Regions from separate parts of the Shewanella sp. BC20 genome, predicted to be linked through region 1. Evidence: predicted binding sites of a transcription regulator. Region 1 holds the regulator's gene; each other region holds the start of a gene.
What was found. Region 1 encodes sigma-54, which starts transcription at its own class of promoters, with help from an activator protein. Its sites were predicted from a motif close to GTTGGCACGNNNNTNGNNT; they were not measured.

Region 1 (3,283 bases):
GGACAAAGTGCTTAAGTGCTGTTGACATTGGTCAGCAGGCACCAGCAGCGCAAATAAAATGTCGACAGGTTGTTTATCGATAGCATCAAAGGCTATCGGCTCCTCACATTTCACCAATATGGCTATGGGTTGTGTTATATCGGTTAATCGACCATGTGGAATGGCGATGCCGTTACCTATACCTGTGCTCCCCATCTTTTCGCGCGCCACTAGGCTTTCGAAGATCTCTTGAGATGAGAGGGTGGGGTACTGGGCAGCGGCTAAGTCGCTGATAAGTTCCAGTACCTTTTTCTTACTGCCCGGAGTGGCGCAGGTCGTGCATTCCGGCCGCAGTATGGTACGAAGTTCCATTGCTAGTGTTTTGTTAACTTCTCTTTGTGTTTAATAACCTGACGATCAAGCTTGTCGATCAGGACGTCTATGGCAGCATACATATCTGCATGCTCTGAAGTCGCGAAGACTTCACCACCGGTGAGGTTGATTCTCGCTTCGGCAATTTGTTGCATTTTCTCAACATTGAGCACAACGTGCACATTATTGATCTGTTCGAAATGACGTTCAAGTTTTGAAAACTTTTCCTCAACATAAGCCCGTAACGATTCAGTAATCTCGATATGGTGTCCACTCAGGTTTATTTGCATATAAACGTCCTCCGATTTCCACTTTAGGCTATAAACTTTTACGCTGATTGGAAGGGGGAATAAGCATCGCTTCTCGGTACTTCGCAATGGTTCTGCGCGCAACGTTAATTCCCTGTTCTGCCAGAAGCTGTGCCATCTTGCTGTCGCTTAATGGTTTTTTCTGGTTTTCCGCTGCAACCAGTTTCTTAATGAAGGCTCTGATTGCCGTGGATGAGCACTCACCGCCATCATCAGTCCCGACGTGGCTTGAGAAGAAATATTTTAGTTCAAAAAGTCCCTTTGGGGTATGCATGTATTTTTGTGTGGTCACCCGTGAAATGGTGGACTCATGCATCTCTACCGCCTCGGCGATATCGTTCAGGACCATAGGTTTCATGGCTTCTTCACCGTATTCGAAGAAACCCTGTTGATATTGCACTATGCAGTTTGCCACCTTGAGCAGTGTTTCGTTACGGCTTTCAAGGCTTTTGATAAACCACTTGGCTTCTTGCAGATGCCCGCGGATAAATTGGCTATCGGCTTGGCTTTTAGTGCTGCGCGCCATGGCTGCATATTGCTGATTAACATTGATTTTTGGCATGCAATCTGGATTTAACTCGACCACCCAGCGACCGTTTTTCTTCGACACCGATACATCGGGGATGACATATTCTTCATCAACAGGGGTGATGAGCAAACCTGGGCGAGGGTTTAAGGTTTGGATCAGCGCTATGCTGTCCCTTAACTCGTCCTCTTTAAGTTTGGTCTTACGCATCAACAACCTAAAGTCGCGGGTAGCGATCAGATCTAAATGATCTTTGATCAACATTCGGGCGTTTTCGAGGTGTGGGGTATCCGGCGAAAAATGGGAGAGTTGGATAAGCAGACATTCGCTTAAATCCCTTGCGGCGACACCAACGGGATCGAAGTGTTGAATTCGCTTGAGTACGGCTTCGACTTCATCCAGTTCTATCTCAGGATTGCCCATGGCTTCGAGGATATCTTCAGTACTTTGAGTGAGATAACCTTGATCGTCGATGGCATCAATAATCGCGGTGGCAATGGCTAAATCGGTTTCAGAGAAGGGCGTGAGGTTTTTCTGCCATTCTAAATGTTCGTACAGGCCTTCACTAGTTTCCCCTTGGAAGGGCATGTCATCTTCACGGCTGGCACCAGAACCTGAGTTTGGCGAGGCGGTAAAGACTTCATCCCAAGTGGTGTCCATGGGCAGTTCTTCGGGCAGGGATTCTTTGGTCAACGACTCGGCAATGTCCACGGTGGAATTGTCTTGTTCCTGTGGCTGGGCCGTCGTTTCGCTAAAGTCGGTATCGGCGATATCTTGCTTACGTTCGGTAGGCGCGTCGAATTGCTCCTCTTCCAGCTCGAGAAGAGGATTAGAGTCTAAGGCTTGCTGGATCTCTTGCTGCAGTTCCAATGACGACAATTGCAACAGACGAATGGCCTGTTGGAGTTGTGGCGTCATGGTTAACTGTTGACCCAGTTTGAGCTGGAGTGACGCTTTCATGTTACCGCTGATCCCTACGTTATTATTTTGAATTTAGGCCGCTTGTATCATATTGATGGCGCTTATAAGCCAAAATTCAAGGCTAATTGGCTCTGTTTAAGTAACTATAGCCTGAATTGTTCACCTAAGTACACAGCCCTAACTTGCTGATTGTCTAAGATCTCTGCGGGAGTTCCTTCGGCAATCAGGTTTCCGTGACTGACAATGTAGGCATGTTCACAGACGTCTAAGGTCTCGCGCACATTGTGGTCTGTGATCAGTACCCCAAGGCCTCGGCTCTTGAGTTGTTCGATGATTTTCTTGATATCGATAACCGAAATCGGGTCGACACCGGCGAAGGGTTCATCGAGCAGAATAAACTTAGGATTGGCCGCTAAAGCGCGGGCAATTTCGACACGGCGACGTTCACCGCCCGATAACGACATGCCTTGGCTATCGCGAATATGGGTGATATGGAACTCTTCGAGCAGATGTTCCAGCTCTTCTTCGCGTTGATCGCGATTGAGCTCTTTACGGGTTTGCAGTACCGCCATGATATTGTCGTGCACGGTCAGCTTGCGAAAGATACTGGCTTCCTGTGGCAGGTAACCAATGCCTTTACGGGCGCGCAGGTGCATGGGATCGGCGGTTAAATCATCATCGTCGATAAAGATATGGCCTTTATCGCTTTTGACTAAGCCCACGACCATGTAAAAGGTGGTGGTTTTACCTGCGCCGTTTGGGCCGAGTAAGCCGACGACTTGACCCGTTTTCACCGTCAGGCTGACATCTTTCACAACCTGACGACTCTTATAACTCTTAGCGAGATTCTGTGCTTTTAAGGTGATTTGGGTCATTTAGAGTCCTGTTTTTTCACAGGTTTGTCCGCGGGCTGGTTCTTGATCTCTTCCTGATAGTTATCAGGTTGAATAATGGTAATCACGCGATCATCACCGCTACCCGTACTCTCAGCGATCAATTTTTGCTGAATAATATCGTAACGGATGAGGTTACCCGTCACTTGGCTACCCGCTTGGTCTAGGCTCGCTGAGCCCGTCAAAGTTAGGGTGCGGGTCGCCATTTCGTAGCGAATTTCTTTCGCGCTCGCTGAAGCTGGGCGTCCATCGTCGAGGATCTGGCTATACGTCGCAGGATTACC
Region 2 (3,283 bases), on a different contig from region 1:
AGAGCTTGCTCTGTACCAGAATTCCATATCGCACTCTCCATAGGAATTGATTCCGCAGGCAATCCTATCGGTAACGCCAACAAGGTGAATGACTCAGATTTGTCTTGGTCAACTGCACTCACCACCTTAGTTGTCAAGTTGGTATTTGTGCCCGCAGGACGAATTGAAAGTAAATCAGAGATCATCCACAGCTCCACTCACTTGAGTTAATTGGTAGGCGGCCAAACCTGGTTGTTGCAACTTAAATCGGCCCATTTCTACGGCTAATTCATCACGAGCCAAGATTAACTCTTGGAGCACTTGATAATGAACCCGCTCTAATTCAGCCCGGGCAGCTCTCTGCTCAATATCATGAGTCTTACCCGCCTGTTGCAGTGCTTTAATCAACGCGATATTCACTTTTCGAACACTGTCCCAGTCCCGAGCATCAGCATATTGACGTAGGGCACTCGCATAACGCGCCCATTGCTTAGTTGAGATTTGCCCATCCCTCTCTGACATTAGTAATCACCTGAGTAATAGGAACCAGAGCTTCTGCACTATTTTCGACACTGGCACTCACCAGTTGTCGGCTACAAAAGTCATATAAACGATGCAAACTGATAGCAACCTCACCGCCATTCTCCAGATCCAGCATTGAATCCAATCCATGAACGATATTGAGGCATTTATGAATACTCACCCCTTTTGCCTCGAAACGCTGATATTCCATATGCCCCGTTGCTCGTTCTAATTCTTCTAACAAACCATCGAGCAGCATTCGCACCATATCGTGAGGTGTTGCTGCAGCAACTTGAGCATCTAAAGCGGTTTGCTTATAAGCATTAAATGGATCGTATTCATTTAACATTGATAAGTACTTCCTATGAGAACAACTGACTTGCAGAGTTGAATTGATTAATGGTGGACTCCATTGCCGTAAATTGAGCCAAATAGATTTGATACTTTTGGTTCATTTGGTAATCATGACGCGCCATACTGTCATTAACGCTTTTTATCTGTTTATTTAACGCTTCCTGCTTTTGATCAATATAGCCATTGAACTGTGTAAAAGGTTTTAGAATCTTTTCAATGCTTTTAATATAACTGTCGGGTCCCGAAAACATAGCTTCGACTTTTTCAGGCTCTCCTTTAAAACTATCGGTCAGCTTTGTGTCATCAATTTTAAGTTTTCCATCTCGTCCTACCTCAATCCCAATATCAGATAAACGCATGCCATTTGCAGCAGTGGCAAAGAGTGAATCACGTAGTCGAGACTGTAGTAAGCGGATGGAAGTGTCCCCTTTCAGCACGCCTATTTGCGCTTCACTGACAGCAGTCGTTTTATCTTCTTTATCTTTATCGGAAGAACTAGAGTCAGTATCTTTAACCCCCATGGAACGGGTTAATTGATTGATTTGTGTCATTATTGAATTAAATGAATCGACAAAATCCTTAACCGCTTTCTTGTTCGCTTCAAAATCATCAGTGACTTTAATTGCGCTACTTTCGCCAGCCGAATGAACCTTGATTAACTCAAGGCTCACACCATCGACCACATTCTCTAAGTAATTACTACTGCTGGTAATATTGATACCGTTTAACGTGAGTTCAGCGTCTTGAGCAACCCGACGTTCTGTCATCCCCCAGTCAGCACCGTTAAACTCAATCTTAATTTGATTTGCAGCACCTGATTCCTTAGAGGACAACATAAATTCGATTTGATTTCCCGTGCGAACGAGAGATGCTTGCACACCAGGATTTCCCACTTGTTTGTTGATTGCATCACGTAATTGGGATACTGAAATTGCAGCACCGCCATTGACCGTTGCTAAATCAATTTCCATATGTTTAGTTGGATCACTGCCAACTTGAATACTGATCACACCAGATGTTGGTAGCAGTTCATTTTCAGATGAATAGGTTTTCGTTAACTGATGTGCTTGTGCAAGCTTATGCACAGTTAAATCATAGCTCCCCTTAGGGGCATCTGGTTTAACTGTTGCAGTCGCATTTTCGCCAGTCACTGTGGCAATTTTTCCTTTTGCTGCATCGCCCCCAATTCCATTTAACTTAGTGGCCATTTTCTTTATATTATTTTCGAGCAGCGTATAAGCATCTAACTGTGTTTTACTTGCAGTTAGTTTGCCTTTGTAAAGTGAATCTTTGCCAGCGCGGTCAGCACCAATCAACTGTTGAGCAAATTGAGCCGCATTCATACCTGATATCATAACTACCTCCAACAAATTGATTAGCAAAACATATGCCAAAACCAAGACATTGTTTTTAAAGCTGATTAAATGGGTAAGCTCGCTAAAAATTACAACTCACTTCCGTAATTAAGCGTCAATCGGAAAGCTGCCTTCCACTACATTGACTAAACCTCTACCTCTGCATCATCAGATTGACCAATATGGATGATTTAACGAATAAAAAATGCCAGTCAGCTTAACTCACTGGCATAAATGCTAGATCTACAACCTTAAATGGCTGATGTGGATAGGGTTAGATTAACGAAGCAGCCCCATCACTAAACCAGTATTCTGGTTAGCAGAAGACAAGACAGTCGTACCAGCTTGAACAAGCAGTTGGTTACGCGTCATATTCGCTGATTCAACCGCAAAATCCGCATCCATAATACGGCCTGCTGCAGCTTTAGTGTTTTCAGTGACGCTGGCTAAGTTCGCCGCGGTATGGCCAAGACGGTTAATGTTAGCACCTAGGGTTGAACGAGCCGTGCCAACAGCCTTAATGTATGCATCAACATCTGTTATTGCCGCTGTCGCTTTAGCTGCATCCTTTAAGTCTCCGCCTACCGCTGTAGGTTTAGCACTTGTTACCGTTAATGTTTCTGTCGTCCCAGAACCAATTTGAAATTGGACGCCAGCCTCTAACTTAGTAAATAAATCATTACCTGCATAAGTTGTATTAGTCATGATACGAGCAGACTCTTTAATCAGCTCTTGGAACTCATCATCCAAGGCTTTCAAATCATCAGCAGAGTTCACACCGTTGGCCGCTTGAGTCGCCAGTTCTTTCTGACGGTTGGCGATTGTCGTTAACTCTTCTAGCGCACCGTCAGCCGTTTGCAACATTGACGTCGCATCCGAGATATTACGTGACGCTGTTTCCATGCCTTTTACGTTTGCGCTCATACGATTAGCAATTTGTAAACCGGCGGCATCATCAGAGGCACTATTGATGCGTAAACCCGTGGATAGACGCTCCATCGCATTCGTTAGTAGGTTGTTGCTTTTGTTTACCGCACCTTGTGCAACAATTGATGCGTAATTAGTGTGAACAC
Region 3 (3,283 bases), on a different contig from region 1:
TGACATCACACCAACGCCACCCGCCTGACCACCATTATAAATGGATGCGAATTCACTACGACCACCACGAAAACCACTCGTAGAGGCGTTCGCAATATTGTTACTGATGGTGTTGAGATCCTGGGTCGTTGCTTGTAATCCACTTAAAGCAATATTAAATGACATCTTTATTTCCTATAAAATGATTTACGAAACTTCAGAAATATTGAGAACTGAAATAACACCGACACCTTGGCCCATTTCAGCCATCATCATGCCCGATGCACTCGAAAAATGAATTCGCTCAATGGGAGCCTTAATATAAGTGGGCGCAATAAGGCTATTTTCACCAACAATAGCCTTAGCTTTGATTTCATATTGTCCTTTTGCTAATCCCAGCTCCTCAGGATCGATAGCAAAACGTATATCTCCCAGAGTTTGCGCACCTAGTTGTAGAGTGTGGACGACTTGCCCTTCAGAATTAACTATTTCAATATCCAGAGATTCAACTGCATTCTCCAAATAAACTTTTCCCTCAACCTTTTCAGCATCTAACGCAAACTCAGACACTGGCACCATAGCATTCTTCCCAATCAAAGATGCTGACTGCACAATGCCTAAATTTTCCATCATGACCATTTGGTTTGCTTGATTCTTTCGCATTCCCTCTAAACTTTCGACCTGGGAAAACTGCGCTAATTGAGAGATATACTCAGCACTGTTTAGCGGTTTAGTGGGATCTTGATTCTTGATTTGCGCGATCATTAAGGTCATAAATTCATTTTTTAATGATGCTGCATCATTTTCAGGTGCGGCCAAAGCACCCACTGGATTTTGAGCTGAACGATTGCTAGAACTAGCCACTTCCATGTTATTTATTTCCTAATTGTAATAACCCCTGCTGCATAGAGCGCGCACGGTTCATTACTTCTACACTAGTTTCAAATGAGCGACTTGCTGCCATCATGTCGGCCATTTCTTCAATAGTATTCACGTTGGAATAGGCGACATAACCTTGTTCGTTGGCAAAGGGATGATTCGGCTCATAGCGCATATCTAATGGGGCATCAGCCTGCACTATATCGCTCACCTCAATCGAAGCACCAATTGCGCCTTGTTGAGTAGAATCATAAATAGTCGCAAATACAGGTTTTAAGGCCCGATATGCGGCTTCTGGATTTTCAGCCGCAGTACCAGCGTTAGCGAGGTTACTCGCAACCGTGTTCAAACGTATGGTTTGGGCATTCATGCCAGCACCAGCAATTTGATAAATATCACCAAATGACATATAGGCTCCTAACGACCTTCAATGGCAGACTTTAAACCTGCTATTTTCATATTTAAAAATGTCAAACTCGTTTGATAATCCATCACATTCTGTGAATATCTCGCCTGTTCTTTTCCTAGCTCTACAGTATTATCATCAGCAGAGTTTTGGTAAGGCATGCGATAGGCAAGATTGTACTGTTGACTCAATGGCATACCAGCTTCAACATGTTTCATGGCGGCCTTGAAATCCAAATCTCGGGCTTTATACCCTGGAGTCTCAGCATTGATTAAATTGCTTGCTAATACCTTGCTTCTCTCCACCCTGAAATTGAGTGTTTGAGGATGTATTCCTAATGCTTTATCAAGGTTGATAGCCATCTCGACTCCTAGTACTGTATGCCCAAATTAATATCGATGGCTAAGCAACCTACAATTTGCGTGCCAATATATTTATACATATAAAACAGTTGGTTAAATGACCCCCCTAAGAATGGACGGAAAGTATTTTTCCCTTATTGTGCTATTAAGTATCTTGTTACTTCCCCTCAAGGCATTGGCGAAAGGAACGCCTTCTGCAACTGAACAAATATCTCAACAAACGACAAATTCATTGTCAGCCGAGATTGCGAGATGGCAAAAAACACAAGAGATCACAAAGATCAGCAAAAAAATCTCACTACGTATTCCATCAAGTGCTGCAAAATTAAAAGCCTGCAGCACTTCACTGAATATTGAAGCCGCTAAAGGACTTCCATTTGGTAGGATCCAGCGCAAAGTCAATTGCAATACTGAAGGGTGGTCATTGTATGTTCGTGCAAAAGTTGATCTCAGTGCCTATATTCCTGTCACAAATCAAACCCTCGAGCGAGATGAAGTGATCAGCGCAGAAAATCTTCAATGGAAAATGTTGCCTCTCACAGCATCAGATCAAGATATTATTACTAATGAAAGGCATATTTTAGGCCAGGCAGTAGTCAGAAAAATAAGAAAAAACAAACCTATAAAATCGAGCAATTTAAGCACTCCATGGCTTGTCAACATTGGGGATGAAGTGATTATCGAGGCAGCAAGCCCCACCTTTTATGCAAATATGTTAGGAATTGCTATGGATGCGGGTAAACAAGGGGACGCGATTAGAGTTAGGAATGCAAGCTCTGGCAAAATTATTACCGCTTATCCTGTTGCAAAAGGCAAAGTGCAAACCCGCTTTTAGTCTGTAATACAGACGTAAAAGATCAAAATTTTATTTTAGAAAATACCATTTGGGTCGCCTATATCTATTATCAGACCATTTATGACGATGAACATCTATGGAAATTAATAAAATTAACAGCACCTTAAGTGCTGGCTTTAACACGAGCAAAAGCGTTGATACGCTCAAAAAAACGCTTGTTTCAGACCATTTATCTACTTCAAACACGCAAGATATAAGTGACGATTGGCAATTACTGGAACAAACCCATAAAGAGCTACAAACGGTCTCTGATGTGGATATGGATAAAGTTGCCGCAATTCGTCAGGCAATGAGTAACGACAGCTTTGAATTAAGCTTGGATAAAATTGCTGAGAAGATACTTATACAACATGGAAAATAGCCAAGGAAATAAACGCGAACTCGTTCAAAACTTGATCAGAGACATTCGTCAAGATCTCGATGGGTATAGCCAACTCAAAGCAATGCTAAAACATCAACGAGAGTTAATGCAGCGTAGAGATAATGATGCCCTCTTAGCTCATAATGAGCGTCAAACGGCACTGTGTAACAAGCTTGAATTAAGAGCAAAGCAACGCAGTGAGTATCTTAAGATACTTGGCTTCAATGCTGATAATGCTGGCATGAAACGATTAATTTCAGCACTGCCAGATCACCTTAGGCCACAAATAAAAATATCTTGGGACAACTTACAATTGTTGGTCAAAGATAGCCAAGCAGCCAATGATACCAATGGGCGCTTGCTCGTGATGCAGCAAGAAACCATTAACCGAATTTTGAACGGCGATAAAGAGCTACATGATATTGATTACGGTGCCAAAC

Region 2: the regulator sigma-54 is predicted to act here: its motif matches at 2,232-2,250, upstream of fliD (flagellar filament capping protein FliD).
Region 3: the regulator sigma-54 is predicted to act here: its motif matches at 1,676-1,694, upstream of flgB (flagellar basal body rod protein FlgB).

The regions. Positions count from the first base shown of each region.
Region 1 is NZ_NHRI01000015.1:73,347-76,629, reverse strand. It holds gene ptsN (PTS IIA-like nitrogen regulatory protein PtsN) at 1-351, opposite strand, end outside; gene hpf (ribosome hibernation promoting factor) at 354-641, opposite strand; gene CBX96_RS15595 (RNA polymerase factor sigma-54) at 670-2,145, opposite strand; gene lptB (LPS export ABC transporter ATP-binding protein) at 2,250-2,981, opposite strand; gene lptA (lipopolysaccharide transport periplasmic protein LptA) at 2,978-3,283, opposite strand, start outside.
Region 2 is NZ_NHRI01000026.1:56,065-59,347, forward strand. It holds gene CBX96_RS19895 (flagellar hook-length control protein FliK) at 1-185, opposite strand, end outside; gene CBX96_RS19900 (hypothetical protein) at 175-501, opposite strand; gene fliS (flagellar export chaperone FliS) at 470-850, opposite strand; gene fliD (flagellar filament capping protein FliD) at 864-2,210, opposite strand; partial or broken gene CBX96_RS19915 (flagellin) at 2,490-3,283, opposite strand, start outside.
Region 3 is NZ_NHRI01000014.1:10,440-13,722, forward strand. It holds gene flgE (flagellar hook protein FlgE) at 1-165, opposite strand, end outside; gene CBX96_RS14575 (flagellar hook assembly protein FlgD) at 187-849, opposite strand; gene flgC (flagellar basal body rod protein FlgC) at 851-1,267, opposite strand; gene flgB (flagellar basal body rod protein FlgB) at 1,276-1,626, opposite strand; gene flgA (flagellar basal body P-ring formation chaperone FlgA) at 1,739-2,461, shown strand; gene flgM (flagellar biosynthesis anti-sigma factor FlgM) at 2,559-2,843, shown strand; gene CBX96_RS14600 (flagellar protein FlgN) at 2,833-3,283, shown strand, end outside.